One region of the Hydrogenophaga sp. FW305-3-2-15-A-LB1 genome, then DNA from elsewhere that is predicted to be linked to it. Evidence: riboswitches for the same ligand, from Rfam matches in the RefSeq annotation. Region 1 holds a riboswitch; the other holds the start of a gene.

The links. Region 1 has a riboswitch for glycine ahead of gcvT (glycine cleavage system aminomethyltransferase GcvT). Riboswitches for the same ligand answer to the same signal wherever they lie in the genome.
Region 2: it holds a riboswitch for glycine, as region 1 does, so the genes downstream of both, AC3WPZ_RS15240 (penicillin-binding protein 1A) here and gcvT (glycine cleavage system aminomethyltransferase GcvT) in region 1, are expected to answer to the same signal.

Annotation. Positions count from the first base shown of each region.
Region 1 covers NZ_JBYTAE010000040.1:37,951-44,969, reverse strand. Annotated here, with positions in the region: gene gcvP (aminomethyl-transferring glycine dehydrogenase) at 1-2,466, opposite strand, end outside; gene gcvH (glycine cleavage system protein GcvH) at 2,495-2,863, opposite strand; gene gcvT (glycine cleavage system aminomethyltransferase GcvT) at 2,901-4,085, opposite strand; glycine riboswitch at 4,091-4,195, opposite strand; glycine riboswitch at 4,208-4,322, opposite strand; gene AC3WPZ_RS13960 (hypothetical protein) at 4,354-4,857, opposite strand; gene AC3WPZ_RS13955 (SMP-30/gluconolactonase/LRE family protein) at 4,950-6,662, opposite strand; gene AC3WPZ_RS13950 (dihydrodipicolinate synthase family protein) at 6,787-7,019, shown strand, end outside.
Region 2 covers NZ_JBYTAE010000046.1:15,021-22,039, forward strand. Annotated here, with positions in the region: gene minD (septum site-determining protein MinD) at 1-86, shown strand, start outside; gene minE (cell division topological specificity factor MinE) at 90-350, shown strand; gene AC3WPZ_RS15240 (penicillin-binding protein 1A) at 646-2,934, opposite strand; glycine riboswitch at 3,063-3,152, opposite strand; gene map (type I methionyl aminopeptidase) at 3,182-3,973, opposite strand; gene AC3WPZ_RS15250 (ParD-like family protein) at 3,973-4,227, opposite strand; gene AC3WPZ_RS15255 (hypothetical protein) at 4,284-4,886, opposite strand; gene AC3WPZ_RS15260 (calcium:cation antiporter) at 4,970-6,157, opposite strand; gene AC3WPZ_RS15265 (aminoglycoside phosphotransferase family protein) at 6,404-7,019, opposite strand, start outside.

The DNA of each region.
Region 1 (7,019 bases):
GCATTCGTGCGCCACGTGGCCGTTGGCACTCGCGTACAGCGTGGGGTAGTGCGGCGCCAGGCGCTTGCTGATGTAGTTGGCCGCGAGGATGGCGGCTTCGGTGGCATGCTGCAAACCCTCCGCGCCCATCATGCGGATGTACATCCAGCTGATCGGCAGCACGGCGGCGTTGCCCAGCGGCGCGGCGCTGATGGCGCCCACGCCGTTGACCGGCAGACCACCCGCCGCATGGCCGGGCAGGAAGGGCACGAGGTCTTCCACCACGCAGACCGGGCCCACGCCGGGGCCGCCGCCGCCATGAGGAATGCAGAAGGTCTTGTGCAGGTTGAGGTGGCTCACGTCGCCGCCGAATTCACCCGGCGCGGCCACGCCCACCAGGGCGTTCATGTTGGCGCCGTCCACGTAGACGCGCCCGCCGTGCTGGTGCACCAGCGCGCAGAGCTCCTTCACGGTGGTCTCGAACACGCCGTGGGTGCTGGGGTAGGTGATCATCACGGCGGCCAGGTTGGCGCTGTGCTGTTCGCACTTGGCCTGGAGGTCGGCCATGTCCACGTTGCCGTTGTCGTCGCACTTGGTGACGACGACCTGCATGCCCACCATCTGCGCGCTGGCGGGGTTGGTGCCGTGCGCGCTGCTGGGGATGAGGCAGATGCTGCGGTGGCTTTCACCGCGCGAGGCGTGGTAGGCCTGGATCACCAGCAGGCCGGCGTATTCGCCCTGCGAGCCGGCGTTGGGCTGCAGGCTGATGCCGGCGTAACCGGTGGCCTGGCAGAGCCAGGCGCGCAGCTGTTCGTCGAGCAGCTGGTAGCCCTGCAGCTGGTCGGCCGGGGCGAAGGGGTGCATGTTGGCGAACTCCGGCCAGGTGATGGGGATCATCTCGCTGGTGGCGTTGAGCTTCATGGTGCAGGAGCCCAGCGGGATCATGCTGCGGTCGAGCGCGAGGTCCTTGTCGGACAGCGCGCGGATGTAGCGCAGCATGCCGGTTTCGCTGTGGTGGGTGTTGAACACCGGGTGCGTGAGGAAGTCGCTGGTGCGGCGCAGTTCGGCGGGGATGAGTGGCTCCACGCCTTTTTCGAAGGTGTCGAAGACGGGCAGGGCCTGGCCGTCCTTGGCGAAGATTTTCCAGAGCAGGGCGATGTCGTCGCGGGTGGTGGTTTCGTCGAGCGAGACGATGAGGTAGTCGCCCCAGGCCTTGCGCAGGTTGGCGCCTTGGGCCACGGCGCGGGCCATGAGGGCGTCGGTCTGGTCTTTCGTGTGCAGGGCGAGGGTGTCGAACACACCTTGTTCGCCGTGGTGGGTGTCGCGGTAGCCCAATTGCTCCAGGCCGCTGGCGAGGATGGCGGTGTAGGCGGCCACGCGGTTGGCGATGCGCTTCAAGCCCTGCGGGCCGTGGTACACGGCGTACATGCTGGCAACCACGGCGGGCAGCACCTGCGCGGTGCAGATGTTGCTGGTGGCTTTTTCGCGGCGGATGTGCTGCTCGCGCGTCTGCAGCGCGAGGCGGTAGGCGGGCTGGCCGTGCACGTCCACGCTCACGCCGACCAGACGGCCCGGCAGCGAGCGCTTGAATTCGTCGCGGCAGGCCATGTAGCCGGCGTGCGGGCCGCCCGCGCCCATGGGCATGCCGAAGCGCTGCGTGGTGCCGACCACGATGTCCGCGCCCATCTCGCCCGGGGGCTTGAGCAGGGTGAGCGCGAGCAGGTCGGCGGCGACGATGAAGGCGGCCTGCTTGCCGTGCACGGTGGCGGCGTCCTTGGTCCAGTCGTGCAGCCAGCCGCTGGAGGCGGGGTACTGGGTGAAGGCGGCGAAGTAGTCGCCGTCCGACAGCATGGCGGCCCATTCCTCGCCCGACATCGCGATCTTCACCGTGAGGCCCAGGGGTTTGGCGCGGGTCTGCACCACTTCGATGATCTGCGGGTGCACGTCGCCCGAGACGATGAAGGTGTTGCCCTTGCTCTTCACCGAGCGTTTGGCCAGGGTCATGGCCTCGGCGGCGGCGGTGGCTTCGTCGAGCATGGAGGCGTTGGCGATGGCCATGCCGGTGAGGTCGCTCACCATGGTCTGGAAGTTGACCAGGGCTTCCATGCGGCCTTGCGAGATCTCGGCCTGGTAGGGCGTGTAGGCGGTGTACCAGGCGGGGTTCTCCAGCACGTTGCGCAGGATCACGCCGGGCGTGAGCGTGCCGTGGTAACCCTGGCCGATGAAGCTCTTGAACACCTTGTTCTTCTGCGCCAGCGCCTTGAGCTCGGCCAGCGCCGCGGCCTCGGTGACGGCCGGTGGCAGCTGCATGCCCTGGCTGCGCGCGATGCTGCGCGGCACGATGCCGTCGATCAGCGCGCGGCGCGAGGCCTCGCCGATGACCGAGAGCATGTGGGCCTCGTCGGCCTGGCCGATGCCGATGTGGCGCGCCACGAATTCGGACGGGTTTTCGAGTTCACCGAGGGGTTTGACAGAGGGCATCAGCATGGAAGGCTCCGGCGGGAGAAGAGGCGGATCAGGCGTTGGCGAAGGTGTTGTAGGCGGTCTCGTCCAGCAGGGCGTCGACCTGGGCCGGGTCGGAGAGCTTGACCTTGAAGAACCAGCCGGCCTTGAGCGGGTCGGTGTTGGCCAGCGACGGGTCGGCGCGCAGGGCTTCGTTGACTTCGGTGACTTCGCCGCTGACGGGCATGTACACGTCGGCCGCGGCCTTCACGGACTCGACCACGCCGGCCACTTCCTTTTGCGCGAAGCTCTTGCCGACTTCGGGCAGGTCGACGAACACCACGTCGCCCAGCGCGTCCTGCGCGTGCACGGTGATGCCGACGGTGGCGATGCCGCCGTCAACGGTGATCCATTCGTGGTCTTCGGTGTACTTGGTGGTCATGAAAAAGCTCCTGAAAAAAGAAACGAAAAAAGTGAGATCAGCCGCGGAAGTATCGGTTGGGCACGAAGGGCATGGCGCTGACTTCCATGGGCACGGGTTTGCCGCGCACCATGGCCACCACGGGCGTGCCCAGGGCGGCGTGTTCGGGTGTGACGTAGCCGATGGCGATGGGCTTGTTGGCGCTGGGGCCGATGAGGCCGCTGGAGGTCTTGCCGATCACCTCGCCACTGGTGTTCTGCAGTTCGACGTTCTCGCGCACGGGCACCCATTCCTGGGCGATCAGGCCCACGCGCTTGCGGGTCAGCGGTTCGCTGCCGTCGAGCTGCGCGAGCACGCGCGCCGCGCCGGGGAAGCCGCCCGCGCGCGCGCCGCCGGTGCGGCGCACTTTCTGCATGGCCCAGTTGAGCCCGGCTTCCACCGGGGTGGTGGTGGTGTCGATGTCGTTGCCGTAGAGGCACAGGCCGGCTTCGAGGCGCAGCGAGTTGCGCGCGCCCAGGCCGATGGGCATCACTTCGGGCTGGGCCAGCAGGGTGCGCACGAACTGGTCGGCGCGGTCGCCGGGCAAGGAGATTTCGAAGCCGTCTTCGCCGGTGTAGCCGCTGCGGGTGATGAAGAGGTCGGCACCGTGCCACGGGAAGGGCGAGCCGGTCATGAAGATCAGTTTTTCGACGCCGGGCACGAGGCGCTGCAGCACGTCCACCGCCAGCGGGCCCTGCAGCGCGAGCAGGGCGCGGTCGGGCAGGGGGATGACTTCGCAGCGCGAGCCGATGCGCGCCTGGATGTGCGCGATGTCACCAGCCTTGCAGGCGCCGTTGACGATGACGAAGAGGTCGTGCCCGCGGTTGACGAACATCAGGTCGTCGATGATGCCGCCCTCGTCGTTGAGCAGCAGGCCGTAGCGCTGCTTGCCCACGCCGAGGTCGATCACGTCCACCGGCATGAGCGTCTCGAAGGCGGCGGGGGCGTCGGGCCCGACCAGGCGCAGCTGGCCCATGTGCGAGACGTCGAACAGGCCGGCGGCCTTGCGGGTGTGGTGGTGTTCGGCCATGAGGCCGGTGGGGTACTGCACCGGCATGTCGTAGCCGGCGAAGGGCACCATGCGGGCGCCCAGTTCGACGTGGAGCTTGTGCAGCGGGGTCTGGAGAAGCGGGGCGGCGGCAGCGGGCACGGCAGAGGCTTTCAGGCAAGGGGGCAGGCCCCGGTGGGGCGAAACACGGTTCATCCGTGCGCTGCCCCACTGTCCGCTTTACCTGAGAGATTCACGCGGGCGATGCCGCGCTTGCTCCTTCGGTGGGCCGCTTCGAGGAACGGCCTCTCTCCAGGGGGGTACACCGGCCTCGCGGCCCGTGTTTGCCAGTCCTTTTGCCTGAGCGTTCAGGGCACCCGGTGTGCGGTGCCGCCTGCGCCTTCGGCGAGCCTTCTCCGGGGACCGGATCGGCTTCTCTCCTGACCCGGCGAGTGTATCGCACGGCGTCCGGCGGGCCGGTGTTTCAGGGCGTTTCCAGGGCCGATTCGGGCAGCAGGCGGGCCAGCCGCTCGCGGATGCCGTCGGCGCGTTCGCTGCCGGCCAGGCGCTCCACGTCGGCCATCATGGCCCGGCTGACGGCCAGCATGTCGCCCACGTCGCGCGCTTCGCGCAGGGCGTCGCGGTAGCGCTGGGCCATGGCCTTGTCGCGCGGGGCGAACATGCGCTCGCTCAGGTCGAACAGGAACATGCGCGCGCTGGCGAGCGAGCGGGGGCCGGAAAAGGCGTCGGCGGAGACGGTGGGCGGGGTGTTGGCCGGCGTGCGGGGCGGCGGTGGTGCTTCGTCCACAAGGTAGCCGCGCGAGATCAGGTCGGCCGCGAGCGTGGGGCCCTGGCCCTCGAACAGGGCGAACAGCTCGGCATCGGGTTTGCGGCCATCGGCCAGCAGCAGCAGGGCGCGCTCGCGCTGCGCGAGTTGGCGTTGCCCGGGTCGCAGCTCGGCGCGGCCCTTCTGGGTCTTGTTCAGCATGGCATCTCGGCGTCGTTCACGGAGCCTGCACTGTGGACAGCCCATGTGACGGCGCGGTGAACACCGCGCAGGTAACCGGCCTGCGGTCGGTTTCAGCCGGCGAACGTGGTTTCCGGCAGGCCGCGCACGCCCGGCACTTCCAGGGCAAACATCGCGCCCGACAGCGGTGCGCTGGCCAGCGCCTGCGAGCCCAGCCGCACCGAAGCGCTGGTCACATAGAGCGTGCCGAGGTCGGCGCCGCCAAAGCAGCAGCTGGTGGGCCGTGGCACCGGCAGGCGCACCCGCATCAGCTCGCGGCCGTCGGGGCCGAAGCGCGCCAGTTCCCAGCCGTCCCACACGGCCACCCAGAGGCAGCCCTCGGCATCCACCGTCAGGCCGTCGGGTTTGCCTTCGCCCGCGCCGAAGACCACGAGGGGGCGGCGGTTCGCGATGCGGCCGGCCGCGAGGTCGAAGTCGTATTCGTAGATGGTCTTGCGGAAGGTGTCGGTGAAATACATCCGCGTGTTGTCGGGGCTGAAACCCAGGCCGTTGGGCACGGTGAAGCCGCTGTCGACCTTCTCCCAGCTGCCATCCGGATCGACGCGAAAGAGGTTGCCCCGGTTGGCCATGGCGCCCATGTCCATGGAGCTGACCCACAGCCGGCCGCGCCGGTCGCACTTGCCGTCGTTGTATCGGTTGCCCGGGCGGGCGGATTCGGGGTGGGCGAACAGGGTCATGCGGCCCGAGTCGGGCGCCATGGCCATCAGGCCCGAGGGCGTGGCGAGCAGCAGGCCACCGGAGGCCATGGGCACGACCATGCTCACCATGGCGCCCAGCGGTGTTTCGCGCAGCACCCCGCTGGCGGCGTCGAGCTGGTGGATGGCCGGCGCGAGGATGTCCACCCAGTACAGCGCGTTGTCGCGGGGCGACCAGACCGGGCCTTCGCCCAGCAGCGCCCGCGCCTCGCCGATGGCATGCACCTCGGGCGTGGGCGCCGCGGGGGGCTCGGTGTGCGCCAGCAGCGACATCGGCTGGCCCGCCGCGCTGTGCGTGATGGTGCGGGCCGCGCCGATCAGCTCGGCCGACAGGCTGTGCGCGCGCCGCGCATCCAGCTGCGCCGCGCTGGCCGTCACGGCCACGGCCCCGATGGCGCGGCCCTCGTAGTCGAACACCGGCGCGGCCACGCTCACGCGCTCGGCGTCGTATTCACCCACTTCCAGCGCGTAGCCGCGTGCGCGGGTGAGGTCGAGCTCGGCCCGCAGCGCCTCGTTGTCCACGATGGTGTGCTCGGTGAAGCGCTCCAGCAGCGAGGCGGCCAACAGCTGGGCCTGCTGCGCGGGCGCCAGGCAGGCCGCGATCGCCTTGCCGGCCGCGCTGGCGTGCAGGGGCAGGCGCATGCCCACCTTGGAGGCGACCTGCGGTTCGCGGCCAGCGTCCTCGCTGGCCACCACCACCATCTGTTGGCCACTGAGCACCACCAGTTGCACGCTTTCGTCGAACGCGTTGCGCAGGCGCACCAGTTCGTCCTGGGCCGCCACGCGCAGATCGAAATCGCTCCAGACCTCGTGCGCCAGTTCCAGCAACCGGAACCCGAGCAGGAAGGTCTTGTTGTAGCTGTCGTGGCGCAGCAGGCCTTCGCGCACCAGCGTGCCCAGCATGCGGTGCAGCGTGGCTTTGGGCAGGGCCGAGGCGCGCTGCAGTTGCGTGAACGTCATGGGCGCGCGCGCCGCCGACACCAGATTGAGCACGGCCATGGCTTTCTCCAGCACCCCCAGGCCCGGGGCGGTGGTGGCGGAGGTCGAGGCGGGATGAGCGGTTTCTGACATGGCGGGTGCGGGAATTCTAGGGGAGGTCAACCCAGGGTAAGTACCAATGAATGGAACTTGTTTGTCAAACATCGCGGGATCTACAATTGAAGTTCCATTCAACGGAACAAATTGGATTCACGACGTGACATCACCTGCATCGCTTGCCGGGGTCTACCCCGTTCTCCCCACGCCTTTCGACGCCGCCGGCCAACCGGACGCGCAGGCCCTGCGCGGCCTGGTGCGCTACCTGCTTGAAGCGGGTGTGGATGGCATCACCTACCCGGGCGTGGCCAGTGAAGTTGGCCAGCTCAGCGTGCCCGAGCGCCTGTCGCTGACTGCCGCCGTGCTGGAGGAAGTGGCGGGCCGGGTGCCGGT
Region 2 (7,019 bases), on a different contig from region 1:
ACCGTTTCCTCGGTGCCGACAAACCGCTGCGCTTCATCGAGGCCGAAAAAGTGGGCTTCTTCAAGCGCCTGTTCGGAGGGAAGTAAGGCATGTCGATCCTGTCTTTCCTGCTGGGTGAAAAGAAGAAAACCGCCAGCGTCGCCAAGGAGCGCCTGCAGATCATCCTGGCGCACGAGCGCAGCGGGCGCAGCGCTTCCGAGCCCGACTACCTGCCCGCGCTGCAGCGCGAGCTGGTCGCGGTGATCGGCAAGTACATCAAGATCAACCCGGACGACATCAAGGTCCAGCTCGACCGCCAGGACAACCTGGACGTGCTCGAGGTCAAGATTGAGCTGCCCGACCGCAAGTGATCGATGGCGGATCGGGTGAACTTTTGCAGTTCGCGCCGCCGATCCCCCATCTCGGGCCGTTTTCAGCCCACTTCATGCCACCGGTGCGCGGAACATCCGCCAATTCCTAGACTCCATGCTCTAGGGGGTGGCGCCGGCTTGCCGGCGTGATGCGGTGGAAGAGCCGCACCCATCCCGGGTTTCGCGGCGCTGCTATGTTCTTGCTGGAAGGGTGCAAGGACGCGGTTTCCAGCTTGTCTGGCTTCTCCTCTGGGCCTGTTTGTGGGGCAAATCGGGGCCGAGCAACGCCGCTTTTTCATTCCCCCGGGGCCGGGATGCCGCTGCGGCATTCGAACGGGCCCTGGATGAAGGTGTGGGGCTCGACGGTGCAGGGGCCCTCCAGGGATTCCGGGTAGACGTAGTCGTCGCCCCATGGCACCAGGTCCGCCGGCATGCGGCGCTCCTGCTCGGGCCGCTGGGCGACGGCGACCTTCATGTAATCCGTCCAGACGGGCAATGCCAGGCTTCCCCCGGTCGCGTTGCCCAGGCTGCGCGACTGGTCGTACCCGATCCACACCACCGAAGCGACGCCCGATGAATAACCGGCGAACCAGGCATCGCGTGCGTCGTTGGACGTGCCGGTCTTGCCGGCTGTGTCCTCGCGCCCGAGTGCGCTCGCTCGCCGCCCCGTGCCGTGCCGCACCACATCGCGCAGCATGCTGTCCATCACGTAGGCATTGCGTGGGGAGATCACCTGGCCGCGGGGCGACACCGGCGGCGCTTCGTAGAGCACCGCACCGCCGCGCTCGCTCACCTTGAGCACCAGGCGGGACTCGACCCGTTCTCCTTCGTTGGCGAACACCGCGTAGGCCTCGGTGAGCTGCAGCGGGGTCACCGCACCCGCGCCCAGCGCCAGCGGCAGGATCGGAGGATTGAGCTCGGCCGCGAAACCGAAACGGGTGGCGAACTGCTGCACATATTCCGTGCCGGCGGCGTCCATGAGGTTGACCGCCACCACGTTCTTCGAGCGCGCCAGGGCCCGCCGGGCCGTGATGAAGCCTTCGTACTGGTTGCCGTAGTTGCGCGGTCGCCAGGCCTTGCGGCCGCGCGCCGAGGGCGTGACCAGCCGCTGCGTGTCGTCGACCAGGGTGCCGGGGAAATAGCCTTTTTCCAGCGCGGCGGAAAACACGAAGGGCTTGAAGGTCGATCCCGGCTGGCGCACCGCCTGCACCGCGTGGTCGAACTGGTTGAACGCAAAGTCGAAGCCCCCGGCCAGTGCCAGGATCTCACCCGACCTCGCATCGATGGACACCAGCGCGCCCTGCATCTGCGGCAGCTGTGTCAGCCGCCAGCGCCCGGCCGTGTCGGCCACGACACGAACGACGGCACCCGGTTCGATGCGCCTGCGCGCCGGTGCGTCGGGTTTGAGCAGCGCGCTGCTGCCCGGGCTCAGCGTGTGGCGTGCAATGCGAATCACGGTGCCGTCGCGCAGGGCGGCCGTGATGCCGGCGGAGGTCGAGGCTTCCAGCACGGTGGCCACGCGCAAGGCGCCACTGTCCCGGTAGGGCGCGAGGGCCCGGCGGATGCCGGCCGGGTCGTCGGCCTGCACGGCTTGCTTCAGATGGCCTTCCGGCCCCGCGGGGCCGCGCTGGTGCTGTGCATTCAACAGGCCGGCGCGCAAGGCATGGGTGGCGGCGCGCTGCTCGGCCACGTGGATGGTGGTGGTCACATCCAGGCCCCGCGAGTAGGCCTCGTCCCCATAACGCTCCACCAGCATCTTGCGAACCTGTTCGACCGCGTAGGCCGATGCCGGGTCGGTCGACGGGTGGTTCAGCGCCAAGGTCAGGGGCTCGGCGCGGGCCTGCTCATAGGCCGGCTCATCGAGATGCCCCAGCTCGCGCATGCGCTTGAGAATGTGCTGCTGGCGCACGGTGGCGCGCTCGCGGTTGGCGACCGGGTTGTAGGCGGAGGGCGCCTTGGGCAGGCCGGCCAGCATGGCCGCCTCGGCGACGCTGAGCTGGTCGAGCGTCTTGTCGAAGTAGACCGATGCGGCCGCCGCGAAACCGTAGGCCCGTTCGCCCAGGTAGATCTGGTTCATGTACAGCTCCAGGATCTTGTCCTTGCTGTAGACCGATTCGAGCTTGTAGGCCAGCATGATCTCCATGACCTTGCGCCGGTAGGTCTTCTCCCGGCTCAGGAAGAAGACCCGCGCGACCTGCATGGAGATGGTGCTGCCACCTTGCGCGTGCCCACCGGCCAGGAGGTTGCCGAGCGCCGCGCGAACGAGGCCCGCGTAGTCCACCGCCCCGTGTTCGTGGAACCGCGCGTCCTCGATGGCCAGCAAGGCCTGCTGCATGCGCAACGGGATGCGCTCGATCGGCACGAACTCGCGCCGCTCTTCGCCGTACTCGGCGAGCAGGCTGCCGTCCCTGGCGTGGATGCGCATGGGCAGCATCGGTTCGTAGTGGGCCAGGTGACCAACCTCGGGCACCTGCTGCCACAGGCGGTGCAAGGCATGGGCGGCGCCGAGGGCAACGCCGATGCACAGGCCAAGGGCCAGCGCGGCGAAGAACCGGGCCGTGAAAGGGGTTCGAAAGGAGAACATGGGCAAGGCTCAGGTGAAAGCGCCTCTCCCCCTGTCCTTTTACCTGAGAGTTTCGACTGCGTCGGCAGTCTGCCCCTTCGGTGTGCCGGTGCGCGCGCGGTGCGGCTCGGCCTCTCTCCAGTCGGCGAAATGTGTCTGCGGTCCGGTGGCCTGAGCGATCATGGGAGTTTGCGCCTTCGGCGGAGGCGCGACACGCCTCGCTCTCCCGCAGAGCGTCGCAGTCTATCAGAGGGTCAAAACCCGGGCGTCACACCGGTGCGCGGGCACCCGTGCCACCCGGCCAGGGCGTGAGCACCTCGTGTCCCTCGGGCGTGACGGCCACCATGTGTTCCCACTGGGCGGACAGGGAGCGGTCTTTGGTCACGACGGTCCACCCATCGGCCAAGGTCCGGGTCTCGCGCCGGCCTGCGTTGAGCATGGGTTCGATGGTGAAGACCATCCCCGGCTCCAGCCTGAGCCCCTCGCCGCGCCGGCCATGGTGAAGCACGTTCGGTTCTTCGTGGTAGATCCGGCCAATGCCGTGCCCGCAGTACTCGCGCACCACGCTGAAGTGCTCTCGATGGGCGACGGACTGGATGGCATGGCCAATGTCCCCCAGCGTCGCGCCGGGCCTGACCTGCCGGATGCCGGCCAGCAGGGCTTCGTAGGTGGTCTCCACCAGACGCCGGGCCAGCACGTTGGGTGTGCCGACGAAGTACATGCGGCTGGTGTCGCCGAACCAGCCGTCCTGGTTGACGGCCACATCGATGTTGATGATGTCGCCCTTCTTCAGCAGCTTGTCGGGCGAGGGGATGCCGTGGCAGACCACCTGGTTGACGGAGGTGAGGATGGTCTTGGGGTACCCGTGGTACCCCAGGTTGGCCGGGATGGCGCCCTGGACGTTCACGATGTGGTCGTGGCAGATCCGGTCCAGCGTCTCCGTGCTGACCCCGGGGACGACGTGGGGCTCGATCATGCCGAGCACCTCCGCGGCCAGCCTGCCGGCGCGCCGCGCCATCTCGATGTCCTCGGCGGACTTGATGGTGATGCCGCGAGCCACTAGCGCTGGCCCGCCGGGGCTGTGCGGGACTTGCCCGGCGGGGTCGCGGCCGCCACGGTGATGTCCAGGCCCCCCGCGAGCTCCGCCCGCACCAACAGCTGGCAGATCTCCCGGTGGTCCAGCCCCGGGTGAAGCTCGGTCAGCATGCCAACCCGCATCCAGTGTTCGGCCTGCGCATTGATGGACCTGCTCAGCGCATTCCCCGCCACGCGCAGGTTCTCGTGCATCAGGTCCGAAATCTTGACGATCCCCATTCACCACCTTTATATGAAACGTATATGAATTATATACGCCTCAAGGTGGACGGCGGCTAGTTGGTGTTGGCCGGCGGGGTGGGTGGCGCGGCGGCCGGTGGGGGGTCCACCGGATCCAGCAGGCTCTTGGGCGGGTTGCGCTTCATTTCACCGGCCAGCGTCAGCTGCTCGGGACTCATGCATTCATCGGCCAGCCGCTTGCCCAGTTGCTGGCTCATGAGCATGGACTTGTTGCCCAACTGCAGCCACATGGCGCCCCGCTTCGGGTCTTCGAGACGGATGGCACCGGTGCGGCTTTCCACCGGGTGCATGTAGTACCGCGCGTTGCGCATGTTCTTCACCTGCACGATGAAGAACCCCTGCCGCTTGGCGGGCACGATCTCCACAGCCGAGCCGAGTTCGCAGGGGATGTTGCCGAGGTACACGCGCTGCGCGACCGCGAGATCGGCTTCGGTTAGGTTCACGCTGGAATCCTCTTCGATCGGCGTCACTTCTTCCACGGCCTTGGCCGCGGAGCGCGCCAGCGGCGCGCGTTTGGTCGTGGTGGTGGGTTTGGCCACCGGCTTGGCGGCGGGCTTCGCGGGGGTCTGCTGCGCCATCACCGGGATGGGCGCGAACGCCACGGCGCTCAGGGAGAAGACAAGGGCAAGGATTTTCATGGGCCCTAGTCTGCCCGCATGGCCGCTGAAATGCTGTTCGCAGATGTTTCGACCACATTCACCGTGGGCCGCCCATGGCGCGGCTAGGGAAAGAACAACAGCACAGCGAACACGGCAAACAGCGCGAGGTGCATGTAACCCTGCAGCGCCGAGGTGCGCTGGCCGTTGAAGGTGAGCATGCTCAGCACGGCGGTGGCCACAAACAGGGCCGTGTCCATGTGGGAGATGCCCATGACGACCTGCTTGTCGTACAACAAGCCAATGGCCAGCACCGCGGGAACCGTGAGCCCCACGGTGGAGACAAAGGCACCCAGACACAGGTTGACGGCCCGCTGCATCTCATTGCCCAGCGCCGCGCGCACGGCGGTCAAGGACTCGGGGGTGAACACGATCAGGGCGATGAGCACGCCACTCACGGCCACGGGCGCGCCCGCGGCCGCAATGCCGTAGTCGAGCACGACGGCCAGGTGGTGGCCCAGCAGAACGATCGGAACAATCATGGCCAGCAGCAGCAGCGAATGCACCCAGACATCCTTCCTGCTTTGCTGGACAGAACCCTCCGCCTTTTCGGTCTCGGTCGGCGCCCTGGAGGTGCGTTCCATGCGGCGCACCACCATCGCCCCGGGAGGGGGCTGAACGAAGAGGCGCTTGTGGCTGCCGATCTGCTTCCACAGGAAGGCCGCGTACAGCAGCGCGGTGAGGACACCGATGCCCATCGCCTGCTCAGGCCCGAATTCACCCGCCGTGCTGGTGAACTTGGGCAGCACCAGGGCCACCGTGGTCAACAGGGCAATCATCGACAGGTAGGCCGTCGCCCCCTGCGCATTGAACTCCTGTTCGCCATGCCGGGCAGCGCCCACCGTCAGGCAGATCCCCATCACGAGGTTCAGGATGATCATCAACACGGCAAAAATGGAATCGCGCCCGATCGTGGGGGCTTCCCCTGGTCCCAACAGCACCGAGGCAATCAGGATGACCTCGATGGACACGATGGACAGCGTCAGGATGAGCGTGCCGTATGGCTCGCCCAGTTTGTGCGCCAGGTAGTCCGCCTCATGCACGACACCAAACGACGCCGCCACGATGGTGGCCAGCAGCACGGCGAAGCTCAGGCCGGCGGCGCCGGGTGTGAGTGGCGCGGCCAGCCAGGAGGAACCGTAAAAAGAGAACAACCCCACCACGACCCATGCACCGAGCAGAAGCGCCCAGGTGGCCGGAGAGATGAGCCGCGCGCGCGCGGCGGGTGGGTGGAGGGGGGAGGCGTTGACCATGGCGACCACTTTCACAAGCAGTGCGGGGGCCGTCCCTCGCGGTTGAATCCATGCCGATGGGGTCGTCCCCATTCGGCCTCACACCTGGCGCGTGAGCCCCACAATTATAGGTTTCGAGCTTGTGACCCCGTGAACCGCCTCAGCCGCGCTTTCCTCTCAGGGCATTGGCGCGGACCTGAACAGGACCTGTGAAGCGGCCCTGTTCGGGCGCCATGCGGCTGGAGAAGAAACGGTGCTCGTGACCGCTCAGAGATGGGCCGATGCCATGTGGGCCATGGCCAAGGCCGTGTCCGGCGCGGAGCCGTCCTCCAGATGCCAGCAAGCGGAAAGGCCCGCCCAGGCCAGGATCCATTGAAGCAGCCGCCTGCGCTCGAGACCCGCCGAGGCGGCAACCACCTCCAGCCGGCGGAGAAACCGCTCTGGCGAGGTGGCGGTCTCAGCGTCGGGATTGCAGAAGAGGTTAGCGTAGTCAAAACCGCATTCGCCCCACAGGCCCTTGGGGTCGATCGCGAGCCAACCGCGCGGACCGAAGTCCAGGACGTTGCCGTGGTGGATGTCCCCGTGAAGCACACCGACATCCCGCGCCGAGGCCAACAAGTCCCGTGCGGTCGCTGCGGCCGTGGCGAAGATGCCGCCTCTTGCTGCCGCACAGGCCTCCAGCCCCTGAAACCAGGCGGGCAAGGCGGTGAGTGCCGGTGGCGGCCCTGGCCGAGGCGCGTGCAGTCGGGCGACCACGGCGCACAGGATGTTGCAGGCTTCATCGTCGCGCCCATGGCGAGCCATCTCGGCGAGCGCCATGCCGCCTGGCGCTCGCTCCAACAGCAGCGCCGGGCCCTCGTGGGCCAGCACCCTGGCCGCACCG